2 regions of the Mycobacterium sp. NGS41 genome follow, and region 1 is predicted to be linked to the other one. Evidence: predicted binding sites of a transcription regulator. Region 1 holds the regulator's gene; the other holds the start of a gene.
What was found. Region 1 encodes HspR, which represses chaperone genes until heat shock. Its sites were predicted from a motif close to ANNTGAGTNNNNNNNACTCANNT; they were not measured.
Positions count from the first base shown of each region.

Region 1 (7,904 bases):
TGGTGTCCAAGTCGATGCCGTTGATCAGCCGCATATCGACGTAGAGCTGCCCGTCGATCTCGCCGGTGGAATGAATCGGCACGACGTGCGGATCCTGCAAGCGCCCGGCAATCCGCGCTTCGCGCTGCAGCCGCTGCCGGTAGCCCCGGTCCAGCGCGTACTTCTGCGCAATCAGCTTCAACGCCACGACGCGGTCCATGACGGTGTCCTGGGCCTCATAGACGGTTCCCATACCGCCGCTGCCCAGCAACCGCTTCAGCAAGTAAGGACCGAACCGCGTCCCCAGCTGTAGGCCTGTAGTCATCGCCGCTCTCCTGTAGCCGGTCACCACTCAATATCGTTACGCGACAGTCGACTTCGCTTGGCGATCGCCAAGTCGTCGAGGTCAGGTGTGGGCGATCGGCCGAGGATCTTCTGCCTACTGCAGGCAAACGCTAACTGCGGCAGTACTCCATCGGTTAAGTAGTCGACTACTGCATTCCCGAGCCCAGTGATTCCCGGGCGCGCTTAGAATCGAGGTCCGTGGGGTTAGAGGACCAAAACGCGTTGCAGGTGTTGCGCGACGCATTTCAGCCGGAAACCCCCAACGAACTCGTTCGGCGGTTCTACGCCCACTGGTTTGACCTCGACGTCTCGGTGCGCGACCTGTTTCCACCCGAAATGGAAGGCCAGCGCGCCGCTTTCGCTCACGCGCTGCACTGGGTGTACGGCGAGCTGGTCGCCCAGCGCGCCGACGAGCCGGTGGCGTTTCTGGCCCAGCTCGGCCGCGATCACCGCAAATACGGTGTGCTGCCGGGTCACTACGACACGTTGCGGGGTGCGCTCTACACCATGCTGCGGACCCGGCTGGGTGAGGCGTGGACGGATGCCGTCGACGCCGCGGCTACGCAGTCGCTCAACCTGATCACCGGGGTGATGAGCGGCGCCGCCGACGCCGAGGAGGGACCCGCCTGGTGGGAGGGCACCGTCACCGAGCACATCCGCGCGTCGCGGGATCTGGCGGTCGTTCGGCTGCTCCTGGACCGCCCGATGCCCTACCACCCCGGCCAGTACGTCAACGTCCACGTCCCGCAATGCCCGCGCCGCTGGCGATATCTCAGCCCCGCCATTCCGGCCGACCCCGACGGCGCGATCGAGTTCCACGTCCGAGTCGTACCCGGCGGATTGGTCAGCACCGCCGTCGTCAACGAGACTCGGCCCGGCGACCGGTGGCGATTGTCCACCCCGCACGGCGGCATGTGGGTGGACCCCAACGGCGGGGACGTGCTGATGGTGGCCGGCAGCACCGGACTCGCGCCGCTGCGGGCATTGATCATTAATCTCTCCCGCCACGCGCAGAACCCACGGGTGCATCTGTTCTTCGGCGCGCGATACCGCTGCGAGCTCTACGACCTGCCCACCCTGTGGCAGGTCGCGGCCCACAACCCGTGGCTGTCGGTCTCGCCGGTCTCGGAGTACAGCCGCGACCCGGCCTGGGCGGCCGACTACCCGGACGTGACGCCGCCCCGCGGCCTGCACGTGCACCAAACCGGCCGGCTGCCAGAGGTGGTGACCAAATACGGGGGCTGGGGCGACCGGCAGATCCTGATCTGCGGCGGACCGGCCATGGTCCGCGCCACCAAAGCGGCGCTGATCGCCAAAGGCACTCCGCCAGAACGTATCCAACACGATCCGCTGTCCAGGTAAGTCGAGGTAAGCCATGCGCTCAGTTACGCTGCGTGACCCTTCGTCGCCCCCGTCGTCGCCGGTGGCCGCGCAGTTCGTACCGGAGGCCGGCATGATCGGCGTTTCGCTGACCGACTCCGAGGTGGAACTACTCGGCCAGCGACGTGGTCTGGATGCCTACCTCACCGACGGCAAGACGATGGGCATCCCGATTCTCTACCCGTGGGCAAATCGGTTGGGCTCCAACAGCTATACCGTCGACGGCGAGGTCGTCACCCTGGAGCCCGGCACCGACGGCGTCCGCACCGACCCGAACGGGTTGCCGATCCACGGCCTGGTCGCCGGCTATCGGGGCTGGCGAGTCATGAGCGAAACGGCCAACGAGCTGATCGCCGAACTGAACTTCGGCACCGATCCGGCGCTACTGGCCAGCTTCCCGTTCCCGCACCTGCTGGTGGTGCGGGTCGGGCTCGTCGACCGGACGCTGACCGTGCACACCACCGCGGCCGCCACCACCGACAAGGCTGTGCCGCTTTGTTTCGGCTTCCACCCGTACCTTCGGTTGCCTGGCGTGCCCCGCAGCCAGTGGCGCATCGAAACGCCGCGGCTGCGCCATCTGCTCGTCGACGACCGTGGACTGCCTACCGGCGAGAGCGAGCCGCAGCCGGCCGCCTCGGAAACGTTGGGCGACAAGGCTTTCGACGATGGCTACGACCAGGTCGCCGACGGCGCGGTGTTTGCGGTGTCGGGCACTGACCGACGCATCGAGGTCCGCTTCGATCACGGCTTCCCGGCGGCGCAGATCTTCGCACCCCCCGCCGAGGACCTGGTATGTTTCGAGCCGATGGCCGCGCCAACCGACGCGTTGCGTCAAGGCGGCTATCGCAGCGCGCACCCAGGCGAGCCGGCGGTGGCCCAGTTCTCTATTCGGGTGTGAGCTAACGCGCCCTAACGCGACCTGCGTGGCTGCCAGACCACCAGGGCCGTGCTCTTGGGCACCACCGCGAGATCGCGGCGCTGGGTGGCGCGCAAGGCCGCCAATTCCTCACTCATTTCCTGCAGCCTCGACTGCAGCGCCTCCACCTGGTTGGTGAGCTCGATGATCCGCTTGATGCCGGCGAGGTTGACACCCTCGTCCTGCGAGAGCCGCTGCACCTCGCGCAGCAGATCCACGTCGTGCTCGGAATAGCGACGCCCGCCACCGGAGGTGCGTTCCGGGCGGACCAGCCCGAGCCGGTCGTAAGTACGCAGCGTCTGCGCGTGCATGCCGGACAATTCGGCGGCCACCGAGATCAAGAACGTCCGCGACTCTTGCCTTTTCTTCGGATTCTTCGGATCCCTGACCATCAGCGATTACCTGCCCATCCGGCCCGCGGGTCGAAACCACTTGACCGCTCGGCCGCCGCATAGGCCTCCAGCGTCTCCTGGGCGGCGCCCTCCACATTCGGCGGGACGGCAACCTTTACGGTGACAAGCAAGTCGCCGTTGCCGCCGCTGCGCTTGGGCACACCGCGTCCGCGCACCCGCAGGATGCGGCCATCGGCGGTACCCTTTGGCACCCGGACGCCCACCGTGCCGTCCAGCGTCGGTACCGAAAGCGTTGAGCCCAACGCCAATTCGGCGAAGCTGACCGGGATGGTCACGGTGAGGTCGTCACCGTCGCGGCCAAAGACCTTGTCGGGCCGCACATGCACCGTCACGTACAGGTCGCCCGACGGGGCACCCCGTAGCCCGGCCTCGCCCTGCCCGGCCAGCCGGATCCGCTGCCCGTCCTCGACGCCGGGCGGTATCCGCACGTTGATGGTGCGGCTGCGGGTCGTGACGCCGGTGCCTTTGCACTCCTCGCAGGGGTGCTCGATGATCGAGCCGCTGCCCCGGCAGTCGGTGCAGGGTTCGGAGAAGCCGAATGCGCCCTGGTTGCGGCTGATCACGCCGGAGCCGTTGCAGGTGGGACACACCTTCGGGCTGGTGCCCGGGCGCGCGCCGCTGCCGTGGCAGTTGGTGCACGGCGCCGGGCTGGTCAGCCGCAACGGCATCGCGACGCCCTTGGCGGCCTCGATGAAGTTCAGCTCGGTTTCGGTCTCCAGGTCGTTGCCGCGGCGTGGCCGGGTGGGACGAGGGCTGGCGCCGCGGCCGAACAAGCCGCCGAACAGGTCGCCGATGTTGGTCCCGCCGGACCGGCCCGCGGCGTCGAACAAATCGTTGAGGTTGAATTCGGCGCCGTCACCGCCCATTCCGAAGCCGCCGAAGCCGCCGGTGTCGAACCGCCGGCCACCTAAACCACCGCCGGCGAACAGTCGGCGGGTTTCGTCGTACTCCTTGCGCTTGGCCTCGTCGGACAACACGCTGTACGCCTCGGAGACAGCTTTGAACCGCTCCGCCCCGCCGGGGTTCTTGTCCGGATGCAGATCGGAAGCGAGCTTGCGATATGCCGTCTTGATCTCTTTGGCGCTGGCGTCGGAGGAGACGCCCAGCTCCTTATAGAAGTCCTTTTCGACCCATTCGCGCTGGGCCATTTCGCGTCACCCCCTCTCACCTTCCTGCATTGCCGTCACTAATTTTCCGCTGACTCTGATTCTGTGCCCTGCTCGCCCGGGGCGTCCGCGTTATCGTCCGTGTCGGCCAGCTCGGTTTCGGCGGCCGGCACGGCCGTATCGACCGAGTCGCCGGGCACCGTGTCGACGACCCCGACCAGGGCGTGGCGCAAGACCTGGTCGCCCAGTTTGTAGCCCTGCCGCATGACGGTCCCGATCACCGGTCTGGAGCCCTCGGCGCCGTCGCCGTCGTGCTGCACGGCTTCATGCAGGACGGGGTCGAAATCCTCGCCCTCGGCACCGAAGGACGTCAGGCCGAACGCGGTCAGCGCACTCGTCAGCTTGTCGGCGACCGACTTCAACGGCCCCGACTCCAGATCGCCATGCTTGCGCGCCCGGTCGAGATCGTCGAGCACACCCAGCAACTGGCTGACGACAGCCGCTTTGGCGCGATCTGCGGCCGCTTGCTGGTCGCGCAACGCCCGCTTGCGGTAGTTGGTGAAGTCGGCCTGCACCCGTTGCAGGTCCGCGGTCAGCTCGGCGACTTTGTCTGTCGTCTTGTCCGAGGCCTGATCCGCGGGGCTGCCGGCCTGACCCGAAGGCCCGTCGCCTCCCGGCGGACCGCCGGGAGGGACGTGCCGAACTTCACCTGTTTCGGGGTCGATCCGTCGTTTGTCAGTGACCGTCACCTGTTCCGGATTGCCTTCCGTCACTTTGACTCCCGATCGTCATCGACCACCTCCGCGTCCACCACATCGTCGGATGCGCTGGCGCCGGCGCCGGGCTCGGCGCCCGTAGCGTCAGAGGCGGCGCCCTGAGCGGCCTGGGTGGCCTCGTAGATCGCCTGTCCCAGTGCCTGCGACTCCTGGCCCAGCTTCTCCATCGCGGACTTGATCGCGGCGATATCCGAGCCACCGAGCGCTGTCTTGGCCTCCGCCACTGCGGCATCGACCTTGTTCAGCGTGTCCTCGGGGACCTTCGAACCGCCTTCAGCTTCGCGCTGCTCTTTGACGAACTTCTCCGTCTGGTAGACCAGCGTTTCGGCCTGGTTGCGGACGTCGGCCTCCTCGCGACGCTTGCGGTCCTCGTCGGCGTGCGCCTCGGCGTCCTTGATCATCCGGTCGATTTCTTCCTTGGACAGGCCAGAGCCCTCCTGGATCCGGATGGTGTTCTCCTTGCCGGTGCCCTTGTCCTTGGCCGTGACATGCACGATGCCGTTGGCGTCGATGTCGAAGGTCACCTCGATCTGCGGGACGCCGCGCGGAGCCGGCGGGATACCGGTCAGCTCGAAGGAGCCGAGCAGCTTGTTGTGCGAGGCGATCTCGCGCTCACCCTGATAGACCTGGATCTGCACCGACGGCTGGTTGTCGTCGGCGGTGGTGAAGGTCTCCGACCGCTTGGTGGGGATCGTGGTGTTGCGCTCGATGAGCTTGGTCATCACGCCACCCTTGGTCTCGATACCCAGGCTCAGCGGCGTAACGTCAAGCAGCAGAACGTCTTTGACCTCGCCCTTGAGGACACCCGCCTGCAGCGCGGCACCCACGGCCACGACCTCGTCGGGGTTGACGCCCTTGTTGGGCTCCTTGCCGCCGGTCATCTCCTTGACCAGATCGCTGACCGCGGGCATCCGGGTCGAACCGCCGACCATCACCACGTGATCGATGTCGGACACCGAGATGCTGGCGTCCTTGATGACCTGCTGGAAGGGCTGACGGGTGCGGTCCAGCAGATCCTGAGTGATCTTCTGGAACTCGGCGCGGGTCAGCTGCTCGTCGAGGAACAACGGGTTCTTGTCCGCGTCGACGGTGATGTAGGGCAGGTTGATCGACGTGCTGCCCGACGAGGACAGCTCGATCTTGGCCTTCTCGGCGGCTTCCCGCAGCCGCTGCATGGCCATCTTGTCCTTGGTCAGGTCGATGCCGCTGGTCCCTTTGAACTTGTCGACCAGCCAGTTGACGATGCGGTCGTCCCAGTCGTCGCCGCCCAGGTGGTTGTCACCGCTGGTGGCGCGAACCTCGACCACGCCCTCGCCGATCTCGAGCAGCGAGACGTCGAAGGTGCCGCCGCCGAGGTCGAAGACCAGGATGGTCTGTTCCTTCTCGCCCTTGTCCAGGCCGTAGGCCAGGGCTGCGGCGGTCGGCTCGTTGACGATGCGCAGCACGTTGAGACCCGCGATCTGGCCTGATTCCTTGGTGGCCTGGCGCTGGGCGTCGTTGAAGTAAGCGGGGACGGTGATGACCGCGTCGGTGATGTCCTCACCAAGATAGGCCTCCGCGTCGCGCTTCAACTTCATCAAGATCCGGGCGCTGATCTCCTGCGCCGTGTATTTCTTGCCGTCGATCTCGATGGACCAATCGGTGCCCATGTGCCGCTTGACCGAACGCACAGTGCGGTCGACGTTGGTCACCGCCTGGTTCTTGGCCGGCTGGCCGACGAGCACTTCGCCGTTGCGTGCGAATGCGACGACGGACGGCGTGGTCCGGGAGCCTTCGGAATTTGCGACGACGACCGGGTCGCCACCTTCCAGCACGGATACGACGGAGTTGGTGGTCCCGAGGTCGATACCGACCGCACGAGCCATAGTGATTCCTCCTGAGTAGTTGGCTTCTGTGTTGCACTATGCTGAGTGAACCCCGCTCAAGACTGCTACCGGTAAAGCCCGGATGTCAACTCAGACTTGAGCTGCATCCACTCAACTTGTTGACCATGCTAACGGCAGGCGCCGACATCTTGTTCCCGGGGGTCCGAAATCTCTCGGCCTGGGCGGTCGGGGGCCTATCGCGGCGAGGCATCGAGCGTGAAGTGCTGGCTTGAGCGTGAAGTGGCGGCTTTGAAGTGGCGGCTTGAGCGTGAACTGGCGGCTTTGATTGTGTATCCGGGGCGAGAAAATCGACGAATCTGCGCCCTACATGCACGCGCAAAGCCGTCGTTTCACAGCCAACGCCGTGGCTTCACCGTCAACGCCGTGGCTTCACCGTCAACGCCGTGGCTTCACCCTCAACGCCAACACTTCACAGCCGACGCAGCGAGGCCCCGGAAATAACAGAGCGCTTGCTCTGTTATCCTGTCCGCATGCCCCGCCCCCGCATACATGACCCCGACCGCGTCCTCGACGCCGCCGAGTCGCTGGTGGCCGCCTCCGGGCCGGCCGCAGTGACCATCCGGGCGATCAGCGCGGCCGTCGGCGTCTCGAACGGCGCGGTGTATCACACCTTCGGGTCGCGGACGGGACTGTTGGCCCGGGCGTGGCTGCGGGCCGGGCACCGGTTTCTGGATGCCCAGACAGAGTTGGTGGATCAGGCACCGTCGGGAATCCAGGCCGTATTGGCTGCCGCTGACACGCCCGCGGTTTTCGCCGAGCAGTATCCGGATTCGTGCCGGCTGCTACTGACCGTGCAGCGTGACCAGCTCCTGCACCCAGACCTACCCGACGAGATCGCCACCGAGATCAGGGATCTCGAGGCGACGCTGGTCAGTTTGATGATTCGGCTTGCGGTCAGTGTGTGGGACCGCAAAGACGCCGCTGCCGTCGACACCATCACCATGTCCATCGTCGATCTGCCCACCGCGATCCTGCTGCGCCGCGACCGCTTGCGCAGCACGACGGCGCGTCAGCAACTGCGCGCGGCCGTGAAAGCAGTGCTGGACGTCGGTCCGCCGCCGCAGAAAGGAACACCACCGTGACAATCAAATTGGACTACGACG
Region 1 is NZ_JCALDF010000010.1:130,506-138,409, forward strand. Features, by position in the region: partial or broken gene AC5Y21_RS12300 (serine/threonine-protein kinase) at 1-304, opposite strand, end outside; gene AC5Y21_RS12305 (FAD-binding oxidoreductase) at 523-1,686, shown strand; gene AC5Y21_RS12310 (aldose 1-epimerase) at 1,700-2,602, shown strand; gene AC5Y21_RS12315 (heat shock protein transcriptional repressor HspR) at 2,614-3,012, opposite strand; gene dnaJ (molecular chaperone DnaJ) at 3,012-4,181, opposite strand; gene grpE (nucleotide exchange factor GrpE) at 4,220-4,912, opposite strand; gene dnaK (molecular chaperone DnaK) at 4,909-6,780, opposite strand; gene AC5Y21_RS12335 (TetR/AcrR family transcriptional regulator) at 7,272-7,883, shown strand; gene AC5Y21_RS12340 (enoyl-CoA hydratase-related protein) at 7,880-7,904, shown strand, end outside.

Region 2 (7,904 bases), on a different contig from region 1:
GTGGGGTACCCTGCTGGCCAGTGCCGCGGCAACACGAAACGCACAGGTACTGGCCGAGATTGGCGCTGAGGCAGCCGACACTTTGTCCGGTGCGGCCTATCATGCGGCCCTGGCGGCCGCGTCCATCATGGGCATGAACAACGTGTTCTACCGCGGGCGTGGTTTCCTGGAAGGCCGGTACGACGACCTGCGCGCCGGATTGCGGATGAACGTCATCGCCAATCCAGGTGTGGACAAGGTGAATTTCGAGCTCTGGTGCTTTGCGGTGTCGTCGATCAACGGCTGCTCGCATTGCATGGTTGCCCATGAGCACACGCTGCGTGAAGCGGGCATGAGCCGCGAAGGCATCCTCGAAGCACTGAAGTCCGCTGCCATTGTTTCCGGTGTGGCACAGGCGATTACCACCGCCGAGACACTGGCCACCGTCGGCTGACCCTGCGCCGTGACTCCCACCTGGATAGAGCATGCCATTTGGTGGCAGGTCTATCCGCTGGGCTTCGTCGGCGGGTTTCCCACGGATCAGCCGCCGGGACCGGATGAGCACCGGCTCCGGCGGCTGGTCGCGTGGCTCGACCACGCCATCGAATTGGGGGCATCCGGGATTGCGTTGGGGCCGATCTTCGCTTCGCGCTCGCACGGCTACGACACCACTGACAACTATTGCATCGACCCACGGTTGGGCGACGACGCCGACTTCGATCATCTGATTGCCGAGGCGCACGCCCGCGGTTTGCGGGTGCTGCTCGACGGGGTGTTCAATCACGTCGGTACCGACTTCCCCCGCTGTCGCGAAGCGCCGCACGATGACGCATCGGCGCGCTGGTTTCGCGGGAGACCGGGTCGCTTCCATACCTTCGAAGGGCACTCCGAGCTCGTCACCCTCAACCACGACAATCCCGCCGTGGTCGACTACACCGTCGGCGTCATGTCGCACTGGTTGGGCCGCGGCGCCGACGGCTGGCGACTGGACGCGGCTTATGCTGTACCCCAATCATTTTGGGCAGCAGTACTGCCGCAGGTACGCGAGCGTCATCCCGACGCGTGGTTCGTCGGCGAGCTCATCCACGGCGACTACGCCGCGGTGGTCAAAGCCGCCGGATTCGACTCGGCAACCCAGTACGAGCTGTGGAAGGCTATCTGGAGTGGGCTCAACGACGGCAACTTCTTCGAGCTGGACTGGGCGCTGAAGCGGCACAACGAGTTTCTGGCCGAGTTCGTGCCGCTGACATTCATCGGCAATCACGATGTCACCCGGATCGCCAGCCGCCTCGAGCGCCCCGAACATTTGGCCCATGCGCTGGTGATTCTGCTGACCGTCGGCGGAGTGCCCAGCGTGTACGCCGGCGACGAGCTCGGTTTTGCCGGTGTCAAGGAAGAGCGGTACGGCGGAGACGACGCGGTGCGCCCAGAGTTCGGTTCTCCCCCAATGCCACTGGACGAAGCGGGTGCCGAAGTGTGGGCGTTGCACCAGTATCTGGTCGGGCTGCGCCGTCGGCACCCGTGGCTGCATGCGGCAGCGACCACCGCCTTGCGGCTGGACAACCGGCACTACGTTTATCAGGCCCGCGGCGGCGAGGATGCGCTGCTGGTGGCGCTCAACATCGACGACGAGCCGATGCACGTGGTGCTGAACGAGCTGGGCATGGCGCACGCACACGTCCTCGCCGGATCGGCGGCGCCGCCGCACGAGGTCGTCGACGCGGTGGTCGTCGAACCGCACGGCTGGCGGATACTTCAACCTATTTAAGGCCTATTTAAGGCCCAGGCGGGTCAGGGTGAGCGGATCCTGCCGGCCGTCGTAGTACCTGTCGAGAAGTTCGGCGAAGTCCTGGTTGTGGTCTGTGGCAATGGCGAACAGTGTCATCGACGAGCACAGTTTGAGGTCGTCGGGCGAGCCGAAAATCTGGTCGATGGAGCGGCCCTGCACCTGGTTGACCAGCCGCGTGCAGTCATGCAGTCGCGGGCCCAGCACGTCATGCCGCAGATACTCCCGGGCTTCCTCGAGCGAGGAGATGCCGTAGCGCTCCGCCATCGGCGTGTGGCCCAGCCCGCGCAACTGCGGGAAGACGAACCACATCCAATGGCTGCGCTTTCGTCCGCCGCGCAGCTCGTCGATGACGCTGCTGAAGACCCTGTCCTGAGCGTCCACGAAACGCTGCAGGTCGAACGGGTCGCCAGGCGGGGCCATGTGACTACGGTTGCATACATGGCCACCAAACGACAGGTGCCCAGGGTGCGCGACCTGGCGCCGTTGATCCAGTTCAAACGACCTGCGCTCAACCGCACCAAGCGCCGCCTCGACGCCGCGCTGACCATCGACGATCTGCGCCGGATAGCGAAACGGCGCACCCCCAAGGCGGCGTTCGACTACACCGACGGCGCCGCAGAGGACGAGCTGTCCATCCAGCGCGCCCGGCAGGCCTTCCGCGACATCGAATTTCACCCGACGATCCTGCGCGACGTCACCAACGTGTGCACCGGCTGGGACGTCCTCGGTCAGCCGGTCGGGTGGCCGTTCGGCATCGCGCCGACCGGGTTCACCCGGTTGATGCACACAGAAGGTGAGATCGCCGGGGCCCGGGCCGCGGCCGCAGCCGGCATCCCGTTCGCGATGTCCACCCTGGCCACCTGTGCGATCGAAGATGTGGTGACAGCGGTTCCGCAGGGCCGCAAATGGTTTCAGCTCTACATGTGGCGTGACCGGGACCGCTCGATGGCGTTGGTCAAGCGGGCCGCCGATGCGGGCTTTGACACCCTGCTGGTCACCGTCGACGTTCCGGTCGCCGGCGTCCGGTTGCGCGACGTCCGCAACGGAATGTCGATTCCGCCGGCGCTGACGCTGCGCACCGTGCTCGACGCGTTGCCGCACCCGCGCTGGTGGTTCGACCTGTTCACCACCGAGCCGCTGTCCTTCGCGTCGCTGGATCGCTGGTCAGGAACCGTGGGCGAATACCTGAACACCATGTTCGATCCCAGCGTCACCTTCGACGACCTGGCTTGGATCAAGGATCGGTGGCCCGGCAAGCTCGTGGTGAAGGGGATCCAGACGCTGGACGATGCCCGCACGGTTGTCGATCGCGGCGCCGACGGCGTCGTCTTGTCCAATCACGGAGGTCGCCAGCTCGACCGGGCGCCGGTGCCCTTCCATCTGTTGCCGGCGGTTGCGCGCGAGGTCGGCAAGGACACCGAGATCCTGATGGATACCGGCATCATGTCGGGCGCCGACATCGTCGCCGCGGTGGCACTGGGGGCACGGTGCACGCTGGTCGGCCGGGCCTACCTCTACGGGCTGATGGCCGGTGGCGAGGCCGGTGTCAAGCGCGCGATCGACATTCTGCAAAGCGGCATCACCCGGACCATGGCGCTGCTCGGCGTCACTTGCCTGGAGGAACTCTCGCCCAGGCACGTGACGCAGTTGCGCCGGCTGGTGCCCGGCTAACCTCGGCGAGCTGGGGGCACCTCCCGCTTGCGGGGGAACGCAAAATCGCCCAATTCGCGCCTGTTTTGGCGGCTTTTGCGACTGCTCGGCACACCGAGTTCACGCCAGGAAGCGATCGCCTGCCGGGTGAACGCGACGGTCCGGCCGACCCTGGTGCCCCCGGACGCCAGCGCATGGGCATTCTCGGCGTGCGCGACCACGTGATCCAACGTGACCAACGGCCGGTCATCGACGACGGTGGCCGACTCAAACGCCGTCCACAGGGCATACATTCCGGCGCCAGTCAGGTTCGCCGCCACGGCGCGGGCGGCGCGATCGGCGGCCTTCCATTCGGTGATCGCCGGCATGTCGCCCGAGGCCGCAGCACGGTGCAGCTTGGCGATGTCGATGATCGCCTTATGCGCGGTGAGCCGGGCGTACTGAAGCACTCCCCAGCTGGGATTGGTCAGCAGTTCCGCCACCCAGGCATGCACGACGGTCTGGGGGACGTCCGCGGTTCCCACGGTCTGCCAGGCAAGGTCGAGGGCCAGCACGCTGTTTTCCGGTGACAGGTAGCCGTCGGACCCCGCCAGCAGGTCGTTACACGTCTGGACGAGCAGGCTCAGCGGGCGGGCCGAGCAGGCGGGGAAGTCGGTGATCCGCTCGTCGCCGTTGATGTATGAGATCACGTTCATCGCGCACCCTTTGCCCGACCCGGGTTGGTGCGATCCTCTGGCTAACCTCAGCGGACGGGTGATGCGGTCGAGATCCATTCGGGTTGGCTCCTTTCACATTTCGTTACTTCGTCACACGTCGGAAGTGCTGCTTGGGTTCACACGTTCGGGTAACGGTTTGGTAACCGATCTAGATGGTTACAGCTTGCGCGCGGTAGTGAAACCCGTCAAGGTGGTTACTTGTGATGTTCGTCTACGTGAGCGGCCGCGACTGCCTGGACTTCGCCGGCACGGTGAAACGGCGCGACTCCCAACGTGAGGATCTGCTGACGGACCCCGAACGGCTGTCGGACTGGGCGGTTCAAGCGGGGCTCTCGGATACATCGATCGATGTCACCGATGACGACCTCGCGGCCGCAATCGCACTGCGCGAAGCCATCTACCGGACCGTCATCGCCCGACTCGACCGCCGCGGGCCGAGACCCGCCGACGTCACACTCATCAACGATTGGGCCGCTCAGCCCCGCCTGACACCTCGGCTGCGCAGAAACGGGTCGGTCAGCCGCGGTGGCACCACCGCACAGTTGCTCGCGAGCCTGGCCGCGGATCTGCTCGAACTTTTGGCCGACGACGACTTCATCAACGTCAAGCGGTGTGCCCATCCCGGATGCACGCGGCTCTACCTGGACTCGTCGCGAGCCAAGAACCGGCATTGGTGCGGGATGAGTACCTGCGGCAACCGCGCCAAGGTGCAAGCCTTCCGGGCCCGTCAGCGCGCGGTGGAAGGCCAGCACTGACCGAGCCTCACGCCGGCGTGACGCTGTTAGCGAAATCAAGCCGGGAACAAACCGGCCGTCAACAAGGTTGAGCGCATCGGACTCAAACTTTGGAGGATTGATGGCTGACGCCAAATCGGTGCCGGTGCTGTTTGTGACCGACACCATAGTGCTGCCCGGAATGGTGGTCCCGATTGCGCTGGACGAGCCCGCTCGGGCCGCGATCGACGCCGCTCAGGCCAGTGAATCAGGTCAATTGCTGATCGCCCCCCGGCTGGAGGACCGGTACCCGTCGCACGGCGTGGTCGCGAAGATTCTGCAAGTCGGACGCATCGCCGGTGGTGGCACCGCCGCGGTCGTGCGCGGTGAGCGCCGCGCGCACATCGGCGCGGGCGCCAGCGGGCCCGGGGCCGCGTTGTGGGTCGAGGTGAGCGAGGTCGCGGACCAGGAAGTGACCGACGACGTCAAGGCTCTGGCGGCCGAATACAAGAAGCTGCTGCTGGCCATGCTGCAACGTCGCGAGGCCTGGCAGATCGTCGACTATGTCAACAGCCTGACCGACCCGTCGGCGCTGGCCGACACGTCGGGTTATGCGTCCTACCTGAGCGACGTGCAGAAGCGGCAACTGCTGGAGACGGCCGATGTCGCCGAGCGGTTGCGCGTGCTCATCGACTGGACCAGTTCGCATTTGGCCGAAGTCGAGGTCAACGACAAGATCGCCGAAGACGTGCGCGACGGCATGGAGAAGACGCAAAAGGAATTCCTGCTGCGGCAACAACTCGCGGCCATCCGCAAAGAGCTCGGCGAAGGTGAACCGGATGGTTCCGATGATTACCGGGCCCGCGTCGAGGCCGCTGACCTGCCCGAGAAGGTTCGCGAGGCCGCGCTGCGCGAGGTCGGCAAGCTGGAACGCGCCAGCGACCAGAGCCCGGAGAGCGGCTGGATCCGGACCTGGCTGGACACCGTGCTGGACCTGCCGTGGAATGTGCGGACCGAGGACTCGACGGACCTCAAGGCGGCGCGGGAGACCCTGGACGCCGACCATCACGGGCTGGAAGACGTCAAGGACCGCATCGTCGAATACCTGGCCGTGCGTACCCGTCGGGCGCAGCGTGGCTTGCAGGTCGTCGGCGGCCGCGGTTCCGGCGCGGTGATGGTGCTGGCCGGCCCACCGGGCGTGGGCAAAACGTCGTTGGGTGAGAGCGTCGCGCGGGCGCTCGGCCGCGAGTTCGTGCGGGTCGCGCTGGGCGGCGTGCGCGACGAGGCGGAGATCCGCGGGCACCGGCGCACCTACGTCGGCGCGCTGCCGGGCCGCATCGTGCGTGCGATCGGCGAGGCGGGGTCGATGAATCCCGTTGTGCTGCTGGACGAGATCGACAAGGTCGGCTCCGACTACCGCGGCGACCCGAGCGCGGCGCTGCTGGAGGTGCTCGACCCGGCGCAGAACCACACGTTCCGCGACCACTACCTGGATTTGGACCTGGACCTGTCCGACGTGGTGTTTCTGGCCACCGCCAACGTGATCGAGAACATCCCGTCGGCGCTGCTGGACCGCATGGAGCTGGTGCAGATCGACGGTTACACCGAGGACGACAAGGTGGCCATCGCCCGCGACTACCTGCTGCCCCGGCAGCGGGAGCGGGCGGCGCTGAGCGACGACGAGGTCACGGTGACCGAGGCCGCGCTGCGCAAGATCGCCGCCGACTACACCCGCGAGCCGGGTGTGCGGCAGTTCGAGCGGCTGCTGGCCAAGGCGCTACGCAAGGTGACCACCAAGCTCGCCGACGAGCAGGCGCCCATGATCATCGATGAGCCCGATCTGGTCGGCTACCTGGGACGGCCGCGGTTCACGCCGGAATCGGCCGAACGCACCGCGGTGCCTGGTGTAGCCACCGGCCTGGCCGTCACCGGCTTGGGCGGCGACGTGCTCTTCATCGAAGCCGGCGCCACCGACGGTGAAGCCGGTTTGCAGCTGACTGGGCAGTTGGGCGACGTGATGAAGGAGTCGGCGCAGATCGCGTTGTCTTTTGTGCGCTCGCACGCTGCGGAGCTGGGCGTTGACCCCACGACGCTGGACCGGCGCATCCACGTGCACGTGCCGGCGGGAGCGGTGCCCAAGGACGGCCCGTCAGCCGGGGTGACGATGGTGACCGCGCTGGTGTCGATGGCCACCGGCCGGCAAGTGCGCTCGGATGTCGGCATGACCGGTGAGGTCACGCTGAACGGCCGGGTGTTGCCGATCGGCGGTGTGAAGCAGAAGCTGCTGGCAGCCCAACGCGCAGGATTGTCAACGGTTTTCATTCCGCAGCGCAACGAGCCGGATCTGGACGACGTTCCCGCCGAAGTGCTCGACGCCCTGACGGTCAAGCCGATGACCGATGTCGCCGAGATCGTCGCACTGGCGCTGGCGCCTTCAGAGGGCCAAGCGGCTAAGGCAACGGCCGCTGCCTGACCCGTCCATCGAGCGTGACGGTGGCGTCACGTTAGGCGGCGAGCGTGACGGTGTCGTCACGTTCGGAGCCTGCATGGAGTTGAATAGACCCGTGAGTCTGAAACGACAGTTGGTCCATCGCGTACAACGCCTCGTGGTCAATCCGATCGGCCGGAATTTGCCGGTGACCATGCTCGAAACCACCGGCCGCAAGTCCGGACAACCGCGGCACACCGCCGTGGGTGGCAAGGTGATCGACAACCAGTTCTGGATGGTCTCCGAACACGGCGAACACTCCGACTACGTGCGCAACATGAAGGCCAACCCGGCGGTACGGGTGCGCGTCGGCGGAAAGTGGCGCAACGGAACCGCGCATCTGCTGCCTGACGACGATCCAGTGCGGCGGCTTGGAAACCTGCCTCGGCTTAATAGCGCGGTCGTGCGCTTGATGGGTAGCGACCTGCTCACCATTCGAGTCGACCTGGACTGATGGCGTACGACGAAGACCTGGCCAACCGGATCCGCGAATTGCTCGGCCCCCAGCGTGGTGTCGAGGAGAAGCGGATGTTCGGCGGGCTGGCCTTCCTGGTTAACGGCAACATGTC
Region 2 is NZ_JCALDF010000014.1:33,565-41,468, reverse strand. Features, by position in the region: gene AC5Y21_RS14685 (alkyl hydroperoxide reductase) at 1-433, shown strand, start outside; gene AC5Y21_RS14680 (alpha-amylase family protein) at 443-1,747, shown strand; gene AC5Y21_RS14675 (DUF1810 domain-containing protein) at 1,751-2,188, opposite strand; gene AC5Y21_RS14670 (alpha-hydroxy acid oxidase) at 2,207-3,439, shown strand; gene AC5Y21_RS14665 (hypothetical protein) at 3,436-4,113, opposite strand; gene AC5Y21_RS14660 (CGNR zinc finger domain-containing protein) at 4,338-4,889, shown strand; gene lon (endopeptidase La) at 4,990-7,320, shown strand; gene AC5Y21_RS14650 (nitroreductase family deazaflavin-dependent oxidoreductase) at 7,394-7,789, shown strand; gene AC5Y21_RS14645 (TfoX/Sxy family protein) at 7,789-7,904, shown strand, end outside.
Region 2: a site for HspR is predicted at 4,955-4,977, ahead of lon (endopeptidase La). Genes of this name have one in related genera too.